DNA from 3 places in the Paraburkholderia sp. RL17-373-BIF-A genome. Region 3 is predicted to be linked to each of the others. Evidence: riboswitches for the same ligand, from Rfam matches in the RefSeq annotation. Region 3 holds a riboswitch; each other region holds the start of a gene.
What was found. Region 3 has a riboswitch for cobalamin ahead of P0D80_RS44415 (TonB-dependent receptor domain-containing protein). Riboswitches for the same ligand answer to the same signal wherever they lie in the genome.

Region 1: another riboswitch for cobalamin. It lies ahead of P0D80_RS24755 (CbtB domain-containing protein); the one in region 3 lies ahead of P0D80_RS44415 (TonB-dependent receptor domain-containing protein).
Region 2: another riboswitch for cobalamin. It lies ahead of cobA (uroporphyrinogen-III C-methyltransferase); the one in region 3 lies ahead of P0D80_RS44415 (TonB-dependent receptor domain-containing protein).

What each region holds. Positions count from the first base shown of each region.
Region 1 is NZ_JARESO010000020.1:158,452-166,048, forward strand. It holds gene P0D80_RS24725 (porin) at 1-766, shown strand, start outside; gene P0D80_RS24730 (alpha/beta hydrolase) at 842-1,918, shown strand; gene P0D80_RS24735 (MFS transporter) at 1,915-3,273, shown strand; gene P0D80_RS24740 (alpha/beta hydrolase) at 3,293-4,297, shown strand; gene P0D80_RS24745 (hypothetical protein) at 4,364-4,804, shown strand; gene P0D80_RS24750 (histidine phosphatase family protein) at 4,823-5,410, opposite strand; adenosylcobalamin (AdoCbl) riboswitch at 5,499-5,652, shown strand; gene P0D80_RS24755 (CbtB domain-containing protein) at 5,655-5,876, shown strand; gene P0D80_RS24760 (CbtA family protein) at 5,888-6,628, shown strand.
Region 2 is NZ_JARESO010000078.1:5,303-12,899, forward strand. It holds gene cobN (cobaltochelatase subunit CobN) at 1-1,584, opposite strand, end outside; gene cobW (cobalamin biosynthesis protein CobW) at 1,591-2,682, opposite strand; cobalamin riboswitch at 2,882-3,162, opposite strand; cobalamin riboswitch at 3,230-3,481, shown strand; gene cobA (uroporphyrinogen-III C-methyltransferase) at 3,720-4,493, shown strand; gene P0D80_RS43790 (cobalamin biosynthesis protein) at 4,490-4,933, shown strand; gene cobO (cob(I)yrinic acid a,c-diamide adenosyltransferase) at 4,945-5,547, shown strand; gene P0D80_RS43800 (cobyrinic acid a,c-diamide synthase CobB) at 5,551-6,849, shown strand; gene bluB (5,6-dimethylbenzimidazole synthase) at 6,833-7,492, shown strand; gene P0D80_RS43810 (DUF4136 domain-containing protein) at 7,505-7,597, opposite strand, start outside.
Region 3 is NZ_JARESO010000082.1:11,397-18,993, forward strand. It holds gene P0D80_RS44395 (EVE domain-containing protein) at 152-610, opposite strand; RNA gene ssrS (6S RNA) at 718-899, opposite strand; gene P0D80_RS44405 (cell division protein ZapA) at 1,026-1,340, opposite strand; gene P0D80_RS44410 (ATPase) at 1,337-1,693, opposite strand; cobalamin riboswitch at 1,901-2,157, shown strand; gene P0D80_RS44415 (TonB-dependent receptor domain-containing protein) at 2,249-4,141, shown strand; gene P0D80_RS44420 (FecCD family ABC transporter permease) at 4,181-5,233, shown strand; gene P0D80_RS44425 (ABC transporter ATP-binding protein) at 5,230-6,069, shown strand; gene cobT (nicotinate-nucleotide--dimethylbenzimidazole phosphoribosyltransferase) at 6,107-7,168, shown strand; gene P0D80_RS44435 (adenosylcobinamide-GDP ribazoletransferase) at 7,211-7,597, shown strand, end outside.

The sequences.
Region 1 (7,597 bases), on a different contig from region 3:
CAACCGCACGGCCGCAGTGGGACTTTCGAATGCCTACGGCGCACTGTCGGCGGGCTTGCAGTACACGGCGATGTACGACACGCTCATCAAATACGACCCGATGGTGTTCGGCCAGCAATACACGTGGATGCCGACCACCGGATCCGTCGACGGCTTTTCGTTCAAGGCGCGCGTGAACAACTCGGTCAAATATGTGGGCCGCTTCGGCGGTTTGACGGCGACGGCGGATTACAGCTTCGGCGGCTCGGCGGATTCGTTTCAGAGCAGCGCGGCCTACGGCGGCGCGCTCGATTACGACATGGGCAGCTTTGCCGCCGCGGTGGCCTACGACTACCGCAACGGCGCGATCAACTCGACCGGCATGTGGACCAAGTCGCGCAACTGGAGCGCCTCGGCGCGCGAGCAGCTCGGCGACGTCACGCTGATGGGCGGCTATGAGCACTATTTGTTTAACCCGACCAAGGGCAAGTCGGTGTCGTCGGCATTGTGGTTCGGCGGCGTGCGTTATCTGATCGCGCCGGCTTTCCGCCTGACGGCCGCCGCGTACTACCAGAGCAACAAGGCGGACAACGTGTCGAACTCGTTGATGGGCGTGCTGGGGGCGGACTATATTCTTTCGAAGCGAACCGATGTGTACGCAACGGTCGCGTATGCCGCGTCCACGCACTACGCTAACGACCAGTACACGCCCGTCGGCCTGACGAGCGACACCGCATTCGGTCCGAACCAGACCGGTGTGACGCTCGGTATTCGCCACCGGTTCTAAGTATTCGGTTTTTCAACGACGGATTCGACGATGCGCCGCGTTCAAGACAGTACACGGCGATCAGGAGCAAGCTGCATGACTTTCAATCTTTCACGACGTATTGGGGTGCTGTGTGCGTCAACCGCCGCTGCCCTGCTAGCGACGCTCGCGCAACCCGCGCTCGCGGTCCATGCTTACGAGCCGCATCTGAAGCCGGTGGCGACGATCTCGGATACGCGCTTCACGATCGACACGCCGCAAGGGCACGCGGAATTTCCGCTGTATCTGTCGAAGGATTGGAACGTCGCGCAGCCGCAAGTGACGCGCGCGGTGATCGTGATTCACGGCAAGCTGCGCAACGCGGACGTGTACTTTCGCACCGCGCAGAGTGCTCGCGATACCGCACACGCGGACCCCGACGCCACGCTGTTGATCGCGCCGCAATTCCTCGCCACGCTCGACACGCGCGTGCATGACGAGCCCGCCGATCTGCTGCGCTGGACCGGCGACGCCTGGATGGGCGGCGAAGCGGCGCGCGCGCCGCTGCCGATCAGTTCCTACGAGGTGCTCGACGCGATCGTCGCGCGTCTCGCCGATCGCAAGCTGTTTCCCAATCTGCGGCACGTGGTGTTTGCCGGGCATTCGGGCGGCGGGCAAGTCGTGCAACGCTACGCCGTCGCGGCGCGCAACATCGCCGCGCTGACCGGCGAGGGCATCGACGTGCGTTACGTCGTGGCGAGTCCGTCCACGTATGCCTATTTCGATGCGCAACGGCCCAACGCGCAAGGCATTGCCGCGCCGTTCGATGCCGCGCAATGTCCCGACTTCAATCAATGGAAATACGGCATGGACAACCGGCCGCCCTATCTCGACGACCGAACGCCCGCGCAACTCGAAGCGACCTATGCGGCGCGCCGGATCGACTACCTCGTCGGCGGCGCGGATGACGATCCGCAGCAAAGCGCGCTCGACAGAACCTGCGCCGCCGAAGCGCAAGGGCCGCAACGCGTCGCGCGTGCCGAGGCGTACTACCGGTATATCCAGTCGCGTCATCCGGACGGTTTGAAGCAGCGCTTTCATATCGTGCCGGGCGTGGGGCACAACGGCGCGCGCATGCTGACGTCGGTGTGCGCGCTGGCGGCGATGTTCGACACTCCGGGATGCGAGCAATGAGCGAAGCGACCTTCAATCAGCGCGACGGTACCGCGTCCGAAGCCGACGCGTCGAACGCCTTGAGTCCGTCGATGGTGCGGCGCGCGATCTTCGCCTCCGTCCTCGGTAACGGCTTAGAGTGGTTCGACTTTCTGATCTACGGCTACTTCGCGAAGATCATCGCGCAAGTGTTCTTTCCCGGCGGCAGTGGCTTCGTGTCGATCATGCTGACGCTCGCCACGTTCGCCGTCGGTTTCATCGTGCGGCCGATCGGCGGCATTCTGCTCGGCATCTACGCGGACCGCGCGGGGCGCCGCAAAGCGCTTTCGCTGCTGATCATTTCGATGGCGGCCAGCACGCTGCTGATGGGTCTCACGCCGGGCTATGCGCGCATTGGCATCGCGGCGCCGCTGCTGGTGGTGCTCGCGCGCCTGTTGCAAGGGCTCTCCGTGGGCGGACAGTTCGCGACGGCATCGGCGATGCTGGTCGAGTATGCGCCGCCGCACAAGAAGATGTTTTACGGCAGCTTCAATATGTCGGCGCAGGCGTTCGCGTTGCTGCTGTCGTCCGGGGTCGGCTATCTGCTGACCACGCAACTCACGCATGAGCAACTGGTGGCGTGGGGCTGGCGACTGCCGTTTCTGTTCGGCGCGTTGGCCGGGCCGTTTGGCTTCTACATCCGGCATCGCGTGGCCGAATCGCCGGAGTTCGAGCGGCTGCTCGATCACAAGGACAAACCGCCCCGCGTCACGATCCGTCAGTTCTTCCGCGACAACGGCGATGCGGCGATCTGCGCGATGGGCGTGATCATCATCGGGGCGGCGACCAATTATGTGTGGCACTCGTATCTGTCGGTGTATGTCGAACGGCAATTGCATTTGCCGCTCTCCACCGCGTTGCTCGGCGCGTTCGTGTCCGGCGTGCTGAATCTGTTTCTGTTTCCGCTGTCGGGCAAGCTCGCCGATCGTTATGGCGCGTACAGGCTGTTCTATCCGATCGTGATCGCGTGGATGCTCTGCGTGTATCCGCTGTATCACTTCGTCGTGACGAACCCGACGCCGGGGCATCTGTTCATCGCGCAGATGATCGCCACGGTGTTCCTCGCCGCAATGTCCGGTGCGCATCCCGGCATGCTCGCGACATTGTTCCCGGTGCGCAGCCGTTCGGCGGGCGTGGCGCTCTCGTACAACATCGCGGTGACGCTGTTCGGCGGCATGGCGCCGCTCACCATCACCGCCTTGACGCGCGTGACCGGCAGCAGTCTCACGCCCGCGTTCTACCTGATTTTTGCCGGCTTCGTGTCGCTCGCGATGGTGTACTTCACGCGCGCCGGACGCATGTCGGGCGGCGCGGCGGCGAGGCCCGCCACCCATTGATCAACCACGAGCCTATTGCATGACCCAGCCTTTCATCACAGACGACGAACGCGCGCCGAATGAACATCCGGTCGCTGTTGTCGCAAGCCGGCATCTGAGCGTCACGACGCAAGCCGGCAGCGGCACCGTGCCCGTGTTTTCGAACGGCGACTGGCTAGCGCCGACGCGCGAAGTCCAACGCGCCGTGATTCTGATTCATGGCCGCCTGCGCAACGGCGACACGTATTTCGAACTCGCGCAGCGTTCGTGCGCGCTCGCCGGCGGCAGTGCGGCCGATACGCTGCTGATCGTGCCGCAGTTTCTCGCGACGGCGGATGTCGAGGCGCACGAGGTGCCGCCGTCCACGTTGCATTGGGACTGGACGAGCTGGATGGGCGGGGAGAACGCGGAAGGTCCCGCGCCGATCAGTTCGTTCGATGTGCTCGACGCCATTCTGCATACGCTTGCTTCGCGCGAGCAGTTCGCGTCGCTTGCCGAAGTGGTGATCGCGGGGCACTCAGGCGGCGCACAAGTCGTGCAGCGCTATGCGGTGGTGGCGCGCGACGAGGCGCCGCTCGCGGCGGGCGGCATCGCGCTGCGCTACGTGGTCGCGAATCCTTCGTCGTATGTGTACTTCGATGCGATGCGGCCGGTTGCGTCCGGCGAATTCGCGGCGTTCGATCGGGCGATGTGTCCGTCGTTCAATCGCTGGAAATATGGGCTCGAGGATTTGCCGGGCTATGCGGGCGACGCGGCTTCTGCCGCAGCGCTCGAAGCGCGTTACGCGCAGCGTGACGTCACCGTGCTGCTCGGCGGCGCGGATTGCGATCCGCAGCATCCGGCGCTCGACCGTTCATGCGCCGCGCTGACGCAAGGGGAACACCGGCTCGGGCGCGGGCTGGCTTATGCGCGCTATATGGCGTTGCGGCATCCGGAAGGATTGGCGAAGCACCGGACGTATGTGATCGATGGTGTCGGGCACGATGCCAAGGGGATTTTTGCTTCGGCGCAGGGGCTGGCGGCTTTGTTTGGTACTGGGCTGTGAGTGCGCATGGGCACGAAGCGTGCTACCGCGCTAATACCTGTGAGTGACTTCAAGGACCGCGCCGACATGAATAGAATCCGAATACTTGCCACCGCGCTTGCCGCTGCATCGCTAGGCGCGTTGCTGACCGGCAGCGCATATGGCGACGATGCGCCTAGCCCGTGTACCTCACTGAAACGGATCGTCGCGGCCGCCCCTGGCGGGCTCGCTTCATTGACGCCGGACGATGGCAAGGGCGTCGCGCAACCTTACGGCGACGACGCGCAATGTTCGGCGAGCCGCGGTGCGTATCAATGCAGCTGGACGCCGCATCACGACGCCGGTTCGAATGCCGACGCGCTGCAAGCAGTCGCAGCGGACATCGCGTCGTGTCTGCCGGACGCCACGCACGATCAGAATTCGCCGGGACGTCAGCACTTTTATCTGGGTGCGAAGGGCAAGCGGACCGACATCACGCTGACGCCGACCGGTTCGAACAAGCTGCGTCTGGTGGTGTCGGGTAAGTAAGCCGCCGCACGAAGGTGGCTAGTGTGACGCCGGCCACCATGTCCAGCCGCGCGACGAGCGCCGTAACTCGATCATCGAAAGCGGCGCGATTTCAATGCGCGGAAACACGGCGGGCGATGCCCCTAGCGCATGCACGATCGCTGCCCGGAGCACCGGCGCATGGGTGACGGCGATCACGTCGAGCGCATGATTCGGTGCACGATCCTTCGCGCCGTTTAGCGCGTCGAGCCATTCTCCTACCCGTTTCACGAGTTGACTGAACGACTCGCCGCCGTGCGGCGCGGCGTCGGGATCGCGCGCCCATGCGGCGAGGTCTTGCGGCGCTTTGGCAGCGAGGTCGGCCAACCGCCGCCCCTGCCATGCGCCGTAGTTCATATCCGCCAGACCGGCGTCGACCGATGCCGCGAGGCCCAGGGCGGCTGCCGTCTCGCGCGTGCAGGCGGCCGGGCTGACGAAAGCGTCCGCGTCGTCCGCGATCTCCAGACGCGTACGCGCCGCTTGGGCTTCGGCGAGGCCGCGGGCGTCGAGCGGGTCGTCGGCGGGAAAACGGCCTGCGCGCTGGGCGGCGGTCGATGCGTGGCTGATCAGTAACAGCCGAGTGTCCATTCTGTTCATGTCCTGTGAAGCCGCGCCCCGAAGGCGAACGCGAGCGGGATGAAGCGTACGTTTTGCGTTGCCGGGTGCCGAAGTTTAGCGCGTAGAATAGCGGGACTGCGAAGCGCGGAAGCCGGTGAGAGCCCGGCGCGGTCGCGCCACTGTAATCGGCAGCACAAGCCGAAAGCCAGACCTGAGCTTCGCACCAATCCTCTGCAATGACTATCGGGGCGCGTTACCCCAGGAGATGTCCATCATGAACGACGCTGTTTTCGATCCCGCCAACCAGCCTGTTGCTCAACCCACGCCGATTCCGCTGCGCGAGTTGTTGCCCTGGGTCGTGTTCGGCGGTTTGCTGTTGTTGCTCGCGCTTTACTTCGTGGGTGCGGAACAGGGCGCCACCTCGCTGGTGCCGGGCATGTACGTGCATGAGTTCGTGCACGACGGCCGCCATCTGCTCGGCTTTCCCTGCCACTAACGGAGTCGACCATGGTTGGTAAATTGTTGGTACGCGGGATGCTTGCAGGCATCGCCGCGGGACTGCTCACGTTCGGCTTTGCCCGGGTGGTGGGCGAGCCGCAGGTGAATCAGGCGATTTCGTTTGAAGAAAAAGCCGACGCCGCGAAGGGCGAGGCCGCTGAACCCGAGATTGTGAGCCGCGATACGCAGCGGGGTATCGGCCTGTTGACTGGCGTGGTGACTTACGGCGCGGCATTCGGCGGGCTGTTCTCGCTGGTGTTCGCGTACGCCTATGGACGAGTGGGCGCATTGAGCCCGCGCGCGTTGTCCGCGTGGCTTGCGCTTGGCGCGTTCATTGCGCTGGCGGTCGTGCCGAATCTGAAGTATCCGGCGAACCCGCCTTCGGTCGGCGACCCTGAAACGATTGGGACGCGGACGGGTTTGTTCTTCCTGATGATTGCGATATCGCTGGCCGCGATGGTGTTTTCGCTCAAGGTGCGGCGCCGTGCGGCTATGAAGCTTGGCGCGTGGAACGGCTCGATTGTGGGGGCGGCGGTGTTCATCGTGATCATCGCCGCGGTGCAGTTGTCGATGCCCACGATCAACGAAGTGCCGGAGGCTTTCCCGGCGGTGCTGCTGTGGAAATTCCGCGTCGCGGCGCTGGGCATGCAGGCGATTATGTGGGCGACGATCGGGCTGCTGTTTGGGGCGCTGGTTGAGCGGAGTGCGTTTATGCGGGTGGGGGGAAGGTCGGCGGTGAAGTCGGTTTGATGCTTTGGATTTGGTGAGCGCAACAGGTTTGGTGGTTGCGCTCCGCGTCTTGCTCTCGCACTTCGCTCTCCGTGCTTTGCGCGCAGTGGTCAAGAAGGGTTCTGCGTCAAGGAGTTGGGGCGGTTGTGGGGTGGTTATCCACAGGCTTGCGAACAATTTCTGTTGATAACTTTGCGCGCGCGACACTGCGCCCAAATGAATACTTTCAACCAGATGGCGAGAGGATGCTGAACCGGCAGTTTGTCGTGGAGAGTACTTGACCACATTGCCGCCTAGCCGTGGCTCAACTGGACTTTCTTTCATCACGTCAGCAAGGGACGCGTTACACCCGGCACGCACTTGGATTGAAGTCCTTGAGCAGCGACCCACAGAAATGTCCGCGCGACAGCGCTAGTACCCGCAACCATATCGCGTGAACCTTCCGGGCGAATCCGGTTCCCCCTTTCTGTCTGCAAAGTCACTTGTCCCTGAGGACTATCCAGCTCCCTCAGCAACCCCCGTCGTATCTGCGCGTTCCAAGCATGGCTGCCTTGGCCCGCCTCGTGCGAGTTTTTTTCTGCGCTGACTGGACAGAATATCGCTGGGTGTGATTTCCGGGGCACTGCATGAACCTTTGGGACAACCTGGATTGCCCTTTCCGTAGTTGAAAAATTCGGCGTGGCGCACTCCACTCACCTAGCACAGAATCGTCCTCGCATACCTCAAAAAAAGTTACCCAAATTTCTGCTTTCCATTAAGCATTTTCCTGGTTATGCGAAGTACCTATCTATTTAATCGGTTTGACCAGATTTTACAGTCGTCTTATATACGCATCATAAAAGTCACTTTGATAATGGAGAACGTGAATTTTTGAACGGGGGCGGCGTATGAAGTCATGCGGAAGCCGGTTGTATCAGGTCAGTCCAGGGAGGGGCCATGTATAGCCCCAACCAGTCACGCACCCTGAGCGTGTCGTGCAATGCGTTCCCG
Region 2 (7,597 bases), on a different contig from region 3:
CGGCACGAGTTCGGCGTCGTGATAGCTCGCGTAGTCGCCCTGTTCGCGCGAACGCGACGGTTGAATGCCGACGAACACCTGTCCGCAGCGCCAGCCCGCGATCATGAAGCGGCCGCGTCGCAGCGTCGGGTCCTGTTCGGGCGTACCCCAACGCGCGTTCAGCGCCTGGCGCGCCTCGGCGGGCAACGCATTGAAGTGCCCGAGATAGTCGTCGAGCGCGAGGCTTTGCAGCGCGGGACGCAGATCGCGCACGACCGGATCGTTGGTCACGCCTTCGGTGAGCTTCTTCAACAACGCGTCGCCGTTCGCGGGCAAGTCGGTGAGACGATAGCCCTCGGCGCGCAGCATCGACAGAATGCCGACCACCGAGGCGGGCGTATCGAGGCCCACGCCATTGCCGATGCGCCCTTCGCTCATCGGATAGTTGGCGAGGATCAGCGCGAGTTTCTTGTCCGCGTTATCGAATGAACGCAGACGGCACCAGCGCCGGCTCAGTTCAGCGAGAAAGCCCACTCGTTCGGCGTCAGGCTGATAACGCACCACGTCGACCTGAGTGTGAGGACAACGGTACGCGAGTCCCTTGAAACTGATCGCGCGCGTGATGATGCGGCCATCCACTTCCGGAAGCGCGATATGCATGGCGATATCGCGCGAATTGAGGCCTTGATTGTCCTTGACCCAATCCTCGCGATTGCCGCCGCTCAGGATCACCTGGAACACCGGAGCGTCGCCGGCGAGCGCAAGTGGCTCGGGGTCGTCGATCGCGGACGCGGCGAAGGCGGTCGTGTTCAGCACCAACGCGACCTCGTGCTGCGCGCACAGCGACTGCACGACGTCTCGGCTCATCGCATCTTTCAGCGAAGTAATCGCGATCGGCAGCGGATTCAGACCTTGCGATTCGAGCGCGTCGATCAGCGCATCGAACACGGCCGTATTGGCCGCCTGCAGATGCGCCTTGTAGAACAGGATCGCCGCGACCGGCGCGTCCCGCCGCCAGCGCGCCTGCCAATCGGCAACCGTCGGCGTGTCACGCTCGGGATGGTAGAGCGTCGCGGCGGGCAACGCGCGCGGCGGCGCCGGTTCGCGTCCCCACCCGCAGACACGGTGCGCGATACAGCGCAGGAACGCCTCGGCATTTTGTGGGCCGCCTTCACGCAGATAGCGCCACAGCTGATGGCACAGATCGGCGCTCGCGGTGCTGCGCGCGAGCAGGTTCGGATCTTCCTGCAGATCGCCGGAAAACATCGCGAGCGTCTGCTGCTTGCGCTCGGCGAGCGCCACCACCTGCTCGATGCCGTAAGGCCAATACGCCTCGCCGCCGAGGTGATCGACCACCACCACGCGTGCATGCTGCAAGACGTCTTCGACATAGAAATCGACCGACGCCGATTGCCGCAAATACGTGACGTTCGCGAGCCGCACGCTCGGGAAGCCCTCACCCAGGCGCGGAAAAACGCTCGCCAGCAGCGACAGCGTGGTATCGGCGGAGCTGAGCACCACGATATCCGCGGGCTGCTGATCGATACGGATCACGCCTTGCGTATCGTCGACAAAACCGCCGGGCGTGGTACGCAGCAGATGCATGAGCGCTTACGCCTGTTGCGTTTCGGCGCTCGACGGCACGCCGAGCGCCGCGTCGAACGCGCGCTGCAACGCGGCCTGATCGAGATCCTCGCCGATCAGCACGAAGCGGCTCGGGCCGCTTTCGCCGGCCTGCCAGCGTCGATCGAAATAGCTGTCGAAGCGCCGGCCCACGCCCTGGATCACGAGACGCATCGCCGCGCCCGGCAGCGCCGCGAAACCTTTGACGCGGTAAATCGTGTTCGTTTCGACCAGACGCTGCAACGCAGCGATCACCGCTTCGCGCGACGACACATTCGCCTGCACGACCACCGAGTCGAATTCGTCATGATGGTGGTCGGCGTCGTCGGCGGAACCGTGGTGATCGTGGCGCAAGTGGATCGTGTCTTCCGAGGCCGCTTCGAGGCCCAGCAACGTGTGCAGATCGAGTTGCCCCATGTGCGCGCGCACGATCTTCACTTGCGGCGGAATCTCCTCGCGGAGCAACACTTCAACCGCGCTTTGCTGCGCGTCGTCGAGCAAATCCGTCTTGTTCAGAATCACCAGATCGGCCGCGGACAACTGATCTTCAAACAGTTCGTGCAACGGCGACTCGTGATCGAGATTCGGATCGGCCTTGCGTTGCGCATCCACGGCGACGGGGTTGTCGGCAAACTGACCGCTCGCGGCGGCCGGGCCGTCCACCACGGTGACCACGGCATCGACGGTGAAACTGTTCTTGATCTGCGGCCAGTTGAAGGCCTGCACCAGCGGCTTCGGCAACGCGAGACCCGACGTCTCGATCAGCACGTGATCGATCTGATCGCGGCGTTCCACGAGCTTTTCCATCACCGGAAAAAACTCTTCCTGCACGGTGCAGCACAAGCAGCCGTTCGCGAGTTCATACAGTTGGCCTTCGGTTTCGACACCGTTTTCATCGCAACCTATGCCGCAACCCTTGAGGATTTCCCCGTCGATGCCGAGTTCGCCGAACTCGTTGACGATCACCGCGATGCGCTTGCCGCCCGCATGCTGAAGAATATGCCGCAGCAGCGTGGTCTTGCCGCTGCCGAGAAAGCCCGTGACGATGGTGACGGGGATCTTGCGCATTTGAGTTTGCATCGTGAGGTCCATCCGTAGGAGTTGCACGCGCACGCCGCTGTGTCTGTATGGCCATCTGCCTACGCCGGGCAAAACGAGGCACAGGCCCGGCCAGCCACGACGATAACAAAACACGGGGACGAACGACGGCGTTGCCGCGACAACAGAAAAACAGAAAGCGGGAATGAGGTCATGAACGCAGCGCCGCATCCCCGCGGCGTTCGTCCTTCGTATTCTGGCCGGTATCCGGGCTGGCGAAAGCGCCGCTTCCCCTTCCCGGGCGAGTGATTTCTCGCCCAGTGGTGATATGCCGACGCGGCCTTGCGCGTGGACATCGAAGCCGGCTCCGCGGCGCTAATGAACTGAACTTAGCACCACATTTCGCTTACCGTTGCGGGGGCAGCACAGGTTGACCCGATCCATGGCAGGTGGGCACCCTGTTTCCCGTTTAACTGCATGCGCACGAGCGCGCATACGAGCACCAAAGTGCGTGCGAGTGTAGGCCCGCGGCCCGGTGCCGTCAAGGAACCGCAAGCCGCAAGCGCTTATCGGGCGGGGCGCCATGTGCTATCGTATGCGCGCGTTTGGTGCCCGCACATGCATTCGCGTGTGCAGTTAAACGGGAAACAGGCGGCGCTCCATGCGCTCAACCTGTGCTGTCCCCGCAACGGTAAGCGACCTGCGGCGCAATCTTGAGTTGTCTTGCGCCGCGCATGCGTTTTTTCGATGCCACTGTCCAGCACATTCCAGCGAATGTGGACGGGAAGGCAAAGCGCATGAGGCCGCCAGCCCGGATACCGGCCAGACGCGGAGGCGGCGAACCTCAGGGCAACATCGCGCCGCCGGCAGCCGGAATCCGCGAGGGACGGATGTGAAGGCGCTGAAGCACGACATAGTGTGTCCACGTATGCGGATTCCGGCTGGAATCGCTACGCGCCACACATTGCGCCGTGCCTGAATCCGTCGTACCGCATGACCCCAAAGTCCGCCGCCTGGCGACCGTCCGCGCTTTACCCCTTTCCGCTTGTCACGACATGGCGCTCGCCATGCACGCCGCGATGACCCGCGCCTGGCTGATCGGCGCCGGCCCCGGCGACGTCGAACTCATGACCATCAAGGCCACCCGTGCATTGGCGCAGGCCGACGTGGTGCTGGTCGACGATCTGGTGAATCCCGAGGTGCTGCAGTTCGCGCGCGCCGACGCGCTCGTCGTCTACGTCGGCAAACGCGGCGGCCATCCATCCACGCCGCAGGACGGCATCGTCGCGCAGTTGCTCGAACATGTGCGGGCCGGGCGCAGCGTCGCGCGTTTGAAAGGCGGCGATCCGTTCGTATTCGGCCGTGGCGGCGAAGAACAGCAGGCACTGCACGCGGCGGGCATCGAGGTGGAAGTCATCAACGGCATTACTGCGGGAATCGCGGCGCCCGCGGCGATCGGCATTCCCGTCACGCATCGCGATCACGCGCAGGGCGTGGTGTTCGTCACCGGACACGGCGCGGGCAGCGGCGAGCCGGACTGGGCCGCGCTCGCGGCCACCCGCATGACGCTCGTGATCTACATGGGCATGCGGCGGCTCAACGATATCGTCGGCGCGTTGCTCGCGGCCGGCATGAGCGCCGACACGCCGTGCGCGGCGATCGAATCGGCCACGCGTCCCGAGCAACGCCATGCGCTCGCGCGGCTCGACGAATTCGCCGACACCGTCGCGCGCGCCGGGCTCGGCTCGCCGGCGATCGTGGTGATCGGCGGTGTGGCGTCGCTAGCCTTGGAGCGCGCGGCGGCGCAGGCCGACGCTGCAACGCCGCCCGCAGACGGAACGGATACGCAATGAAAACGCTGAGCGTCGGCATCGGTTGCCGTTTGCACAGCCCGGCTGCGCAGATCGAAGCCGCGGTGCGCGCCGCGCTCGGCGCGCATTCGTTCGACGAAATCCGCAGCGTGGCCTCGCTCGATACCAAAGCCCACGAAACGGGCCTGCTCGAATTTTGCGCACGTCATGCGCTGCCGCTGACATTCTTCAGCCTTGATCAGATCGCGTCGATGCCCGTGGCGGAGCCTTCGGCGGCGGTGCGCGAGCATCTCGGCGTGGACGGTGTTTGCGAGCCGTGTGCGCTGCTCGGCGCGACTGCCGGGCTCGGCGAACCCGGCGCGCTCAATGCGGATCGAGCCCGCCTCGTCGTGCGCAAAACCGTCCATGCCGGCGTCACCGTGGCGATTGCTTCGAGCGCCGCGCACGCCGATAGTGAACACCCGAACAACGACACTCAGTAACAGGACCTGCCATGAAGACCGATCCCGAATCGCATCAACGCATGACCGAGCGTCGCCGCGAAGGCCACGAGAAAAAACAGGCCAACGCCACCGTCGAAAAAGGCCTGCTGATCGTCAACACCGGCACCGGCAAAGGCAAAACCACCGCCGCATTCGGCATGGCCGTGCGCGTGCTCGGCCACGGCATGCGCCTCGGCGTCGTGCAGTTCATCAAGGGCGCGCTGCACACGTCGGAGCGCGACTTTCTCGGCGCAATCGCCAACTGCGATTTCGTCACGATGGGCGACGGCTACACCTGGAACACGCAGAACCGCGACGCCGACATCGCGACCGCCCGCAAAGGCTGGAACGAAGCGCGCCGCATGATCGAGAGCGGCGATTACCAGATGGTGATCCTCGACGAGTTGAACACGGTGCTCAAGTACGAATACCTGCCGCTCGACGAAGTCCTCGCGGTGCTGACCGCGCGCGCGCCCATGCTGCATGTGGTGGTGACCGGCCGCCACGCGCCGGACGCGTTGATCGAAGCCGCCGATCTCGTCACCGAAATGCGCATCGTCAAGCATCCGTATCGCGAGCAAGGCGTGAAAGCGCAGCGCGGCGTGGAGTTCTGAGCGATGGCCGCGTGCCCCGCCCTGTTCATCAGCGCGCCCGCGTCGGGCCAAGGCAAGACCACGATCACGGCGGGTCTCGCGCGCTACCATCGGCGGCTGGGGCGACGCGTGCGCGTCTTCAAGACCGGACCGGACTTTCTCGATCCGATGATTCTGGCGCGCGCGAGCGGCGCGCCCGTGCTCTCACTCGATCTATGGATGGTGGGCGAAGCCGCCTGCCGCACGCTGCTCGCGCAAGCGGCCGCCGAAGCCGATCTGATCCTGATCGAAGGCGTGATGGGTCTGTTCGACGGCACGCCGAGCAGCGCCGATCTCGCCACCACGTTCGGCGTGCCGGTGCTCGCGGTGATTTCGGCGAAGGCGATGGCGCAGACCTTCGGCGCGGTCGCCTTCGGTCTCGCGCAATTCCGGCCGCAGGTGCCGTTTTACGGCGTGCTCGCCAATCGCGTCGGCTCCGCGCGGCATGCGCAGATGCTCGAAGAAGCGTTGCCGCCGGAGTTGCGTTGGTGCGGACACATTGCCGCCAGCGATGAAATCGCGCTGCCCGATCGTCACCTCGGCTTGCATCAGGCGGACGAAATCGACGATCTCGACGCGCGCCTGGATCGTGCCGCTGACACTCTAGGCCGCACCGCGCTCGCCGAACTGCCACCGCCTGTCGAATTCGGCGCGCCCTTATCGGACGTCCTGCCGCGCCTGCTGGAAGGCAAGACGATTGCGATTGCGCGCGACGCCGCGTTCTCGTTCATCTATCCGGCCAACATCGCGCTGCTGGAAGCACTCGGCGCGCAAGTCGCCTTCTTCTCGCCGCTCGCCGACGAAGCACTGCCGGAACACGCCGACGCTTTGTATCTTCCCGGCGGCTACCCTGAACTGCACGCCGCCACGCTGGCCGGCAACACCCGCAGCGGCGCAAGCATTCACGCGCACGCGAGCTCCGGCAAGCCGCTCGTCGCCGAATGCGGCGGCATGCTCTATCTGCTCGACCAACTCACCGACACGCACGGCGTGACCACACCGATGCTCGGCCTGCTGCCCGGCCACGCGACGATGCAAACGCGCTTCACCGCGCTCGGCATGCAGCAGATCGACAGCCTGCACGGGCCGATGACGGGCCATACGTTTCATTACTCGAAGCTGAACACCTCGCTTACGCCGCTGCGTTCAGCTACCCGGCCGCAGGGCGACGCGCCGGGCGAGGCCGTCTATCGCGCCGGCTCGATCGTGGCGACTTACATGCACGCTTATTGGCCCTCCAACCCGGCCTTCACGGCCGCCCTGTTCCATGGCGAAGCCTTTTAACGATTCCGAGCGCGACGCCGTCTACCGCGCGATTTACGAACGCCGCGACATGCGCCATTTCGTGCGCGACCCGGTCGACCCCGCCGTGCTGCAGCGCCTGCTCGACGCGGCTCATCACGCGCCGAGCGTCGGCTTCATGCAGCCGTGGCGAATCGCGCGAATCACCGATCCTGCGCTTCGGACCGCTTTGCATGACACGGTGGAGAACGAACGCCTCGCCACCGCCGACGCGCTCGGCAAACGCCGCGAAGAGTTCATGAAGCTGAAAGTGGAAGGCATGCTGGACTGCGGCGAGCTGCTGGTGATGGCGCTGATGGACGGCCGCGAGCGCCACATCTTCGGGCGCCGTACCTTGCCGGAGATGGACCTCGCGTCGGTGGCGTGCGCGATCCAGAACATGTGGCTGGCCGCGCGCGCCGAGGGTCTCGGCATGGGCTGGGTGTCGCTGTTCGACGTCGACGTGGTTCGCCAACTGCTGCACATGCCCGAGGGCGCGCGGCCCGTGGCGATTCTGTGTCTGGGCCACGTCGACCAGTTTTATAGCGAGCCGATGCTGGAAACCGAACGCTGGGCGAGCCGCATGCCGCTTACCGACTGCGTGTTCGAAAACCGTTGGCCGGAAGACAGCAATGCGTCGGAATGATCTCGACGCGCGTTACGGCTGAAGCGGCTTTACCGACATGACTTTCGGCACGCCGCTCGCCTCGTCGGCGCGCAATTTCACGCGCCAATCTGGCGGCGCATCGAA
Region 3 (7,597 bases):
GGGGCAAGCGCCGCGCAATGGCACGGCGTTTGCGAGTCCCGTTTTTGAGTCCGTTAGGCGCTTGTAACCTGAGCTTGGTTCCCCGGTTTGACGTTGCTTTAACGTTTGCGTGTGCATGAATACGCGTCGCGCATCCATCAGGCATGCAAGCTCAAGCGAGCCGCTTGGTAATGAAGCGCCATTCGGCTTCGGTCACCGGCGTGATCGACAGGCGGTTGCCTTTGGCGAGCACGCGCATGTCCTTGAGTTCGTCATGCTCGCGCAGCGCGGCGAGCGGAATCAGCGGGATCTTCTTCTTGAACACCACATCGACGAGCACCCAGCGCGGCGTTTCCTGCGACGACTTCGCGTCGTAATAGGGACTCTTCTTATCGAACTGCGTGGGGTCCGGATACGCGGTGGACGATACCTCGGCGATACCCGCGATGCCGGGCTCGGGACAGCTCGAGTGATAGAACAGCACACCGTCGCCGACCTGCATCATGTCGCGCATGAAATTGCGCGCCTGATAGTTGCGCACGCCGGTCCACGGCAACGTGCGATGCGGTGCGTTGGCGAGATGATCGATGCTTGCTTCGTCCGGTTCGGACTTCATTAGCCAGTAGCGCATGAATCGAATTGAACGTTAAGGGGTTGAAGATGCGGAGAAAATCGGCGTACAAAAAACAGCGCCCAAAGAAAAACGGCACCGAACCGAAGTCCGATGCCGTTCTAAATAAGGTCCCCGCCTTAGCCGCTAGGCCGGCATCCTGAACCGGGGGTTCAGAATTGGTCGCAGTTAGCAACACTTCGGGTACATCAGACAGAGTGACGCGCACACCCGTGCTACAAATTTCCGCAACCGTGCACATGGCATTGGTTCAAGGAATATATGACCTTGGCGAACCAGGCAGGGAAGCTAAACCGATGAAGCTGAACTACCGATTGAACTCAAACGTTTGCTGAATCTTGCACGTCTTGTGCTCACGCACTCCGTTTGAATCCGCCGCCGATCTCAGGACCGGCAGCACGATAACACACGACACTTACTGCATGCTGTACTGCTCAATCACAGTACCTAACTGTTCGTTCATTTGATGCATTGTACGCCGGATTTCTTCAGCGGGAAATGCTTCTCCGTGTCTCACGCTCGATTGCAGTCTAAGCAGTTCCGATGCCAGCGACAGCGCAGCCATGACAGCAATGCGGTCCGTGCCGCGCACGTTGCTGTTATTGCGGATCTTCGACATTTCGGCGTCGACGCGTGCGACCGCTTCGAGCAGCGCCGCTTCCGTTTCCGGCGAGCAGGCGAGGCGATAGGGCACGCCGAGAATCGATACTTCGATCTGCTTGGTGGTCATGCATTTTCTCCGTGGCGGGTCACGTCGCTCTCAGCTTCGACTTCATGCTGAGCCGGCTCGAGCAGATCGAGCTGGTTGTCCGGCTCGCTGTTCGCGCGGGCACGCGGCAGCTTCTCGAGAATCGCATTCAGGCGCACCTGTGCGTCGTCGATCTTCGCCGATAGCGCGTCGCGTTCCGCCTGCAGCGCGTTACGTTCCTCGCGCAGCATCGCAAGTTCCGTGCGCGTGGCTTCGACTTCGGCGCGCGATTGGGCGAGCTGCTCTTCGAGCGCGAGTCGCGCTTCATTGTGGCGTTGGCTGATCGCAATCAGCTTGCCGATATTCTGTGAAAGTGTTTCGAGTTCGGTGAGCATGTGCTGCGTCCTCTAAAGACATCGCATTTTAGCGCGGAATGTCGCAGGTTCCGACAATTGTCTCGTTTCGAGACGTAACAACATCGCTTTGTGCAGGCTTTTATCGACCATATGATGAAAAAGTACTCACGCGTCGGACAATAGCCTGCACTTAACAGAACAGACGGCCCACGGTCCCGGCATTATTGACGGACCCCGAGGCCGCTCCTAAACTTGCCGCACTCTGGTGCCCGCGTGCGCTTTTCAACGGCGCGCGCAGTTAAACGGGAAGCAGGGCGCGCCGTTCACGTGAACGCGTCAACCTGCGCTGCCCCCGCAACGGTAAGCGACCGCATTCGTCATGCAAGTCGATTCTGATCGCGTGTTGGAAGTTCAACTCGCGAGTGTGCCACTGCGCGTCACGCGTGGGAAGGCGGAATCGATGTGTCGCCAGCCCGGATACCGGCCAGAGGGAGAGGCACGTCACGCGCGAAAATGTTAAATACGCGGGCGCCTCGTTACGCATCGGCCTGCGGGGAAGCGGGCCGCGCACGCTATCCACAGGACTTTCATCCCATGCTGTCCCCCTTCGCCCGCGCGGCGTTGCTCGCCTTCGCGGGCCTGCCGATCGTCGTGCCTGCGCAAGCTGCTCCTTCATCTTCTTCTTCGTCCTCGGCGGCGGATTCATCGGCCGCCGTGCCGTCTTCGGCGGTGCTGTCGCCCGTGGTGGTGACCGCGGAGCGCGGGCCGCAAGCACTCGCCGATGCGATCCCGCAGACGTCGCTGTTCGATCAGCAGGATATCGCCGACACCACCGCGACCGATTTGCCCGGCCTCCTGCAACTCGCGCCCGGCGCGCAAATCTCGCGTACAGGTGGCCCTGGTTCGACGACCAGCCTCTATTTGCGCGGCGCGTCGTCGACGCAATCGCTGCTGCTGATCGACGGCGTGCGGGTCGATTCGGTGAGCCTGGGTGCGCCGCAACTCGCGCAGATTCCGCTCGACCAGATCGATCACGTCGAGGTGGTGAACGGCAACGTGTCGGCGTTGTACGGCTCGGGCGCGATTGGCGGCGTGGTGCAGGTATTCACGAAAGAGGGCGGTGACCACCCGCCGCGTTTCAATTTTTCGCTGGGCTACGGCAGCTATCACACGCAGACGCAGCAGGCAGGCGTGAACGGCGCATTGGATAAAGACGGCAAGACGACCTTCAGCATTTCGCTCGCGCGGTCGAAGGACGACGGCTTCTCGTCGCTCAATCCACGTGAGGCGCCCAACGCCAATCCGAATGCGAACGGCTATCTGAACGAGAGCATCTCGGCTTCGCTGCGCCACAAGTTCAACGACAAATGGGATGCCGGCGCCAGCTACTTCCAGTCGAACGGCAACAACAGCTACGACAATGCGTACGGCGTGCCGACCGATCTGAACAACCTGTACAGCAAAGTGCGCCAGGTCTCGGTGTTCGCGAACGGCAGGCTGACCGACTGGTGGACGACGCACTTCATCGTCGCCGAAGGTGACGACCGCAGCGTGTCGAATACCAACGGCGTGTACAACGGCCGCTTCGATACCGACAATCGCCAGTACACATGGCAGAACGATTTCGCGCTGGCCGCGCAGCAGAAGTTGCAGGTCGGCTATGAGCATCTCGATCAGAGCCTCGATTCGGATACGTTCGCGGCGCCCGACCGGCATGTGGATTCGGGTTTCGTCGGCTATACGGGGCGCTTCGGGCGCAACCAGATTCAGGCCAACGTGCGGCGCGACCAGTATTCCGATTTCGGCGGAGCGAACAGTTACTATCTCGGCTATGGCTTCGACATCACCGGCCATTGGAAGGTGACCGCAAGCTATTCGGATTCGTTTCGCGCGCCGAGCTTCGACGATCTGTACTATCCGTTCAGCGGCAATCCGTTGATCCAACCGGAGCGCAGCCATTCGATCGAAGCCGCGCTGCAGTACGCATCGAATGCGCTCGGCGTGATGCGCCTGACCGCATTCCAGACGCGCTACGCGAATCTGATTAACTATGAGCAGGTGACGCCCGGTATCTATCTGGCACAGAACGTCGGCCATGCAAAGGTGCAGGGGCTCGAAGGATCGTGGAGCGGCCATGTCGGCAAGACGGACGTGCGCGCGTCGGTGACGCTGCAAAATCCCGTCGACCTCGACAACGATGCCGACCTCGTGCGGCGTGCGCGGCGCTTCGGGGCGCTGACGGTGAACCGCAGCATCGCCGCGTGGCGCGTCGGCGGCGAGTGGATCGTGAGCGGCCCGAGCAATGACAGCAGCGGCAAGCTGGGCGGCTATGGCGTGGTGAATCTGTCGGCGCGCTACAACATCACGAAAGCATGGTACGTGGCCGCGCAAATCCAGAATCTGTTGGACAAGGACTATGAAACGGCCTACTCGTATAACTCGCCGCGGCGCGGTGCGTATCTCACGGTTGGTTGGCAGCAGCAGTGAGCGAGTCGCTTCGCTAAGGTCGTGCGGATGAGCCGACACATGAGCCGACACGCGAGTTCGATGCCCGCGACACTGCGCGTGATGAGCGCGAAGCGCGCGGCCGCGATCTGGCTTGCGCTCGCCGTGATCGCGCTGGCGGTGTTGATGGCGTCGCTTGCGTTGGGCAGCGTGTCGCTTGCGCCGATGCGCGTGCTGGCGGCGCTGATGCCGTCGCATGCGTCGTCTGTCGGTTCGTCTGACTTAGCCGCCGAGATCGTCCGCACGCTGCGCCTGCCGCGCGCAGTGGCCGGTTTCGCCTGCGGCGCGTTGCTCGCGCTGGCCGGCGCGTTGCTGCAAGTGCTGCTGCGCAATCCACTCGCCGAGCCCTACGTGTTGGGCGTATCGGGCGGCGCGGCGACCTTTGCGCTGGTCGCGATGATCGCCGGTTGCGCATGGTGGATCGTCGACGCGAGCGCGTTCGCCGGCGCATTCGTGTCGATCCTGCTGGTGCTCGGCCTCGCGCGCCGCGAGTTGTGGCGCGGCGAGCCGCAGGACACGTCGCCGCGCTTGCTGTTGACTGGCGCGGTGATCGCGGCCGGCTGGGGCGCGCTCATTACCTTGTTGCTCAACCTCGCACCCGACAATCGCTTGCGCGGCATGCTGTTCTGGCTGACCGGCGACCTCAACGGCGGCACGATGCCCTGGACGGCGCTCGCCGCCCTCGCTATCGTGCTGGTTGCGATCGTGCCTGTCGCGCCGCGTCTGAATGTGCTGCTGCGTGGCGACGCCGCCGCGCAGGCGTTGGGCGTTGCGGTGATGCCGCTGCGTTTGCGGGTGTACCTGGTGGCTTCGCTGGCGGCGGCCGCGGCGGTGACGACGGCGGGCACCATTGGCTTTGTCGGACTGGTCGTGCCGCACATGCTGCGGCTCGCGTTCGGCAACGATCAGCGCATGCTGCTGCCGGCCGCGGCGCTCGGCGGCGGCGTCGCGGTGATGGGCGCGGACCTGATCGCGCGTACCGTGATCGCGCCGGCGCAGCTGCCGGTCGGCGTGATCACGTCGGTGATCGGCGTACCGGTGTTTCTGTGGATGCTCCTGCACAGGCGCCGATGATGCAAGCTCACTCCATTTCCGAATCCGTCCTCGGCGCGCAACGTTTGACCTTGCGTGTGGGCGCGCGCACTTTGCTCGACGCCTTCACGCATACCTTCTACGCAGGCGAGATCTGGTGCATCGCCGGCCCGAACGGCGCGGGCAAGACAACCTTGCTCTCCACGCTCGCGGGCTTGTTGCAACCGTCGGCGGGACATGTCGAACTCGACGGCGTGCGCCTCGCCGACTGGCCGCCGCTGCCGCTCGCGCAACGCCGCGCGCTGATGCCGCAAAACGCGCCCGACGCATTCAGCGCGAGCGTGCTCGATATCGTGATGCTCAACCGCTTCCCGCATCTCACCGGCTGGGGCTGGGAGCGCGAAGCTGATCGTGAAGCGGCGCACGCGGCGTTGGACTTGTTGGGCCTCGCCGCGTTCGCCGCGCGTGATGTGCTGTCACTCTCCGGCGGCGAGCGGCAACGCGTGGCGCTGGCGGCGGTGCTATGCCTGGAAGCGCCGTTGCTGCTGCTCGACGAGCCGTTGTCGCATCTCGATCTGCATCATCAGATCGACTGCCTCGAGGCGTTGGCCACGTGGACGCGCGAGCCTCGGCGTACAGTGATGTTTTCATGTCACGACCTGAACCTCGCGCGCCGCTTCGCCACGCATGCGCTGCTGCTCGACGGCGCGGGCGGCGCGTATGCCGGACCGGTGCACGACGTGTTGACGCCCACGCTGGCGAGCCGCGCATTCGGCTATCCGTTGATTCTGATTCGCGACGGCGAACACGAGGCGCTGATTCCCGCGCCGCGCGCGCGTCACGGATCGCCTGCCGGACATGACACGCCGGCAAGCTGATCGCTTCATTCCCACATTCTCTTTCAGACACACGCTCATGACTTCTTTGCCACGCTTGCCCGGATTGCCCGAAGTCGAACCGCTCGATCAAACGCTGCGTGACGAGCTGCAGCACATCATCGATACCAAGACGAAGCCGCCCGGCAGTCTCGGCCGGCTCGAAACGCTCGCGTGTCAGATGGGCCTGATTCAGCGCACGACGCGTCCCACCGTGACGCGCCCGGCGATGATCGTCTTCGCCGGCGATCACGGTGTCGCCGAAGAGGGCGTGAGCCCTTATCCGCAGGCGGTGACCGCGCAGATGGTCGTCAACTTCCTCGCCGGCGGCGCGGCGATCAATGCGTTGAGCCGCGTCTCGGGCATCGAGCTCGAAGTCGTCAACGCGGGCATTGCGACGCCGTTGCCGTCGACGGCGGGTCTCGTCGACATTCCCGTCGCGGCCGGCACGCGCAATTTCGCGCGCGAGCCGGCCATGAGCCGCGACCAGGCACTCGCTGCGATGCAGGCGGGCGCGGCGCGCGTGCGGCATCACGCGGCGCTCGGCACCAATGTGATCGGTTTCGGGGAGATGGGGATTGCGAACACCTCGGCGGCCGCGTGTCTGATGAGCCGGCTGTGCCGCGTGCCGATCGACGAATGCGTCGGCCGCGGCACGGGTCTCGACAACGCGGGGCTCGCGAGGAAGCGCAACGTGCTGGCCTCGGCGCTCGCACGTCACCCCGTGTCCACCGATCCGCTCGACGTGCTTGCCACCTTCGGCGGCTTCGAGATCGCGATGATGGCGGGCGCCTATCTCGCGGCCGCCGAGGCACGTATGACGATTCTGGTCGATGGCTTCATCGCGACCTCGGCCTTGCTGATCGCCGACGCCTTCGCGCCGAGCATTCGCGAGTATTGCGTATTTGCGCATGCGTCGAACGAAGCGGGGCATCGGCGCATGCTCGATCATTTCGGCGCGCTGCCGTTGCTGTCGCTCGACATGCGTCTTGGCGAAGGCACTGGCGCGGCGCTCGCGGTGCCGCTGTTGCGCGCGGCAACGGCGTTCGTCAACGAAATGGCGAGCTTCGAATCGGCCGGCGTCGCGAATCGCGATGCGTGATCCGCTTGATCCTTCAGACAGAAACGCTCGACCGGCACACACATGAATCCGCTCGCGGAACTGCGCTATTTCTTCACGGCGCTCGGCTATTTCACGCGCGTGCCTGTGCCGCGCTGGGTTGGCTATGAGCCGCACTACCTGAACGCGGCGGCGCGTTATTTTCCGCTCGTCGGCGTATTGATCGGCGGACTGAGCGCGGTGGTCTATCTCGCCGCGCTGCGCGTATTTCCCGCGGGCGTGGCGGTGCTGCTGTCGATGGCCGCGTCGCTGCTCGTGACCGGCGCGTTCCACGAGGACGGTCTGGCTGATTGCGTCGATGCGTTCGGTGGCGCCTATACGCGCGAAGATGTATTGCGAATCATGCATGACTCGCGCATCGGCGCTTTCGGCGCTATCGCGCTCGTCATCGCGCTTGCATTGAAGTGGCAG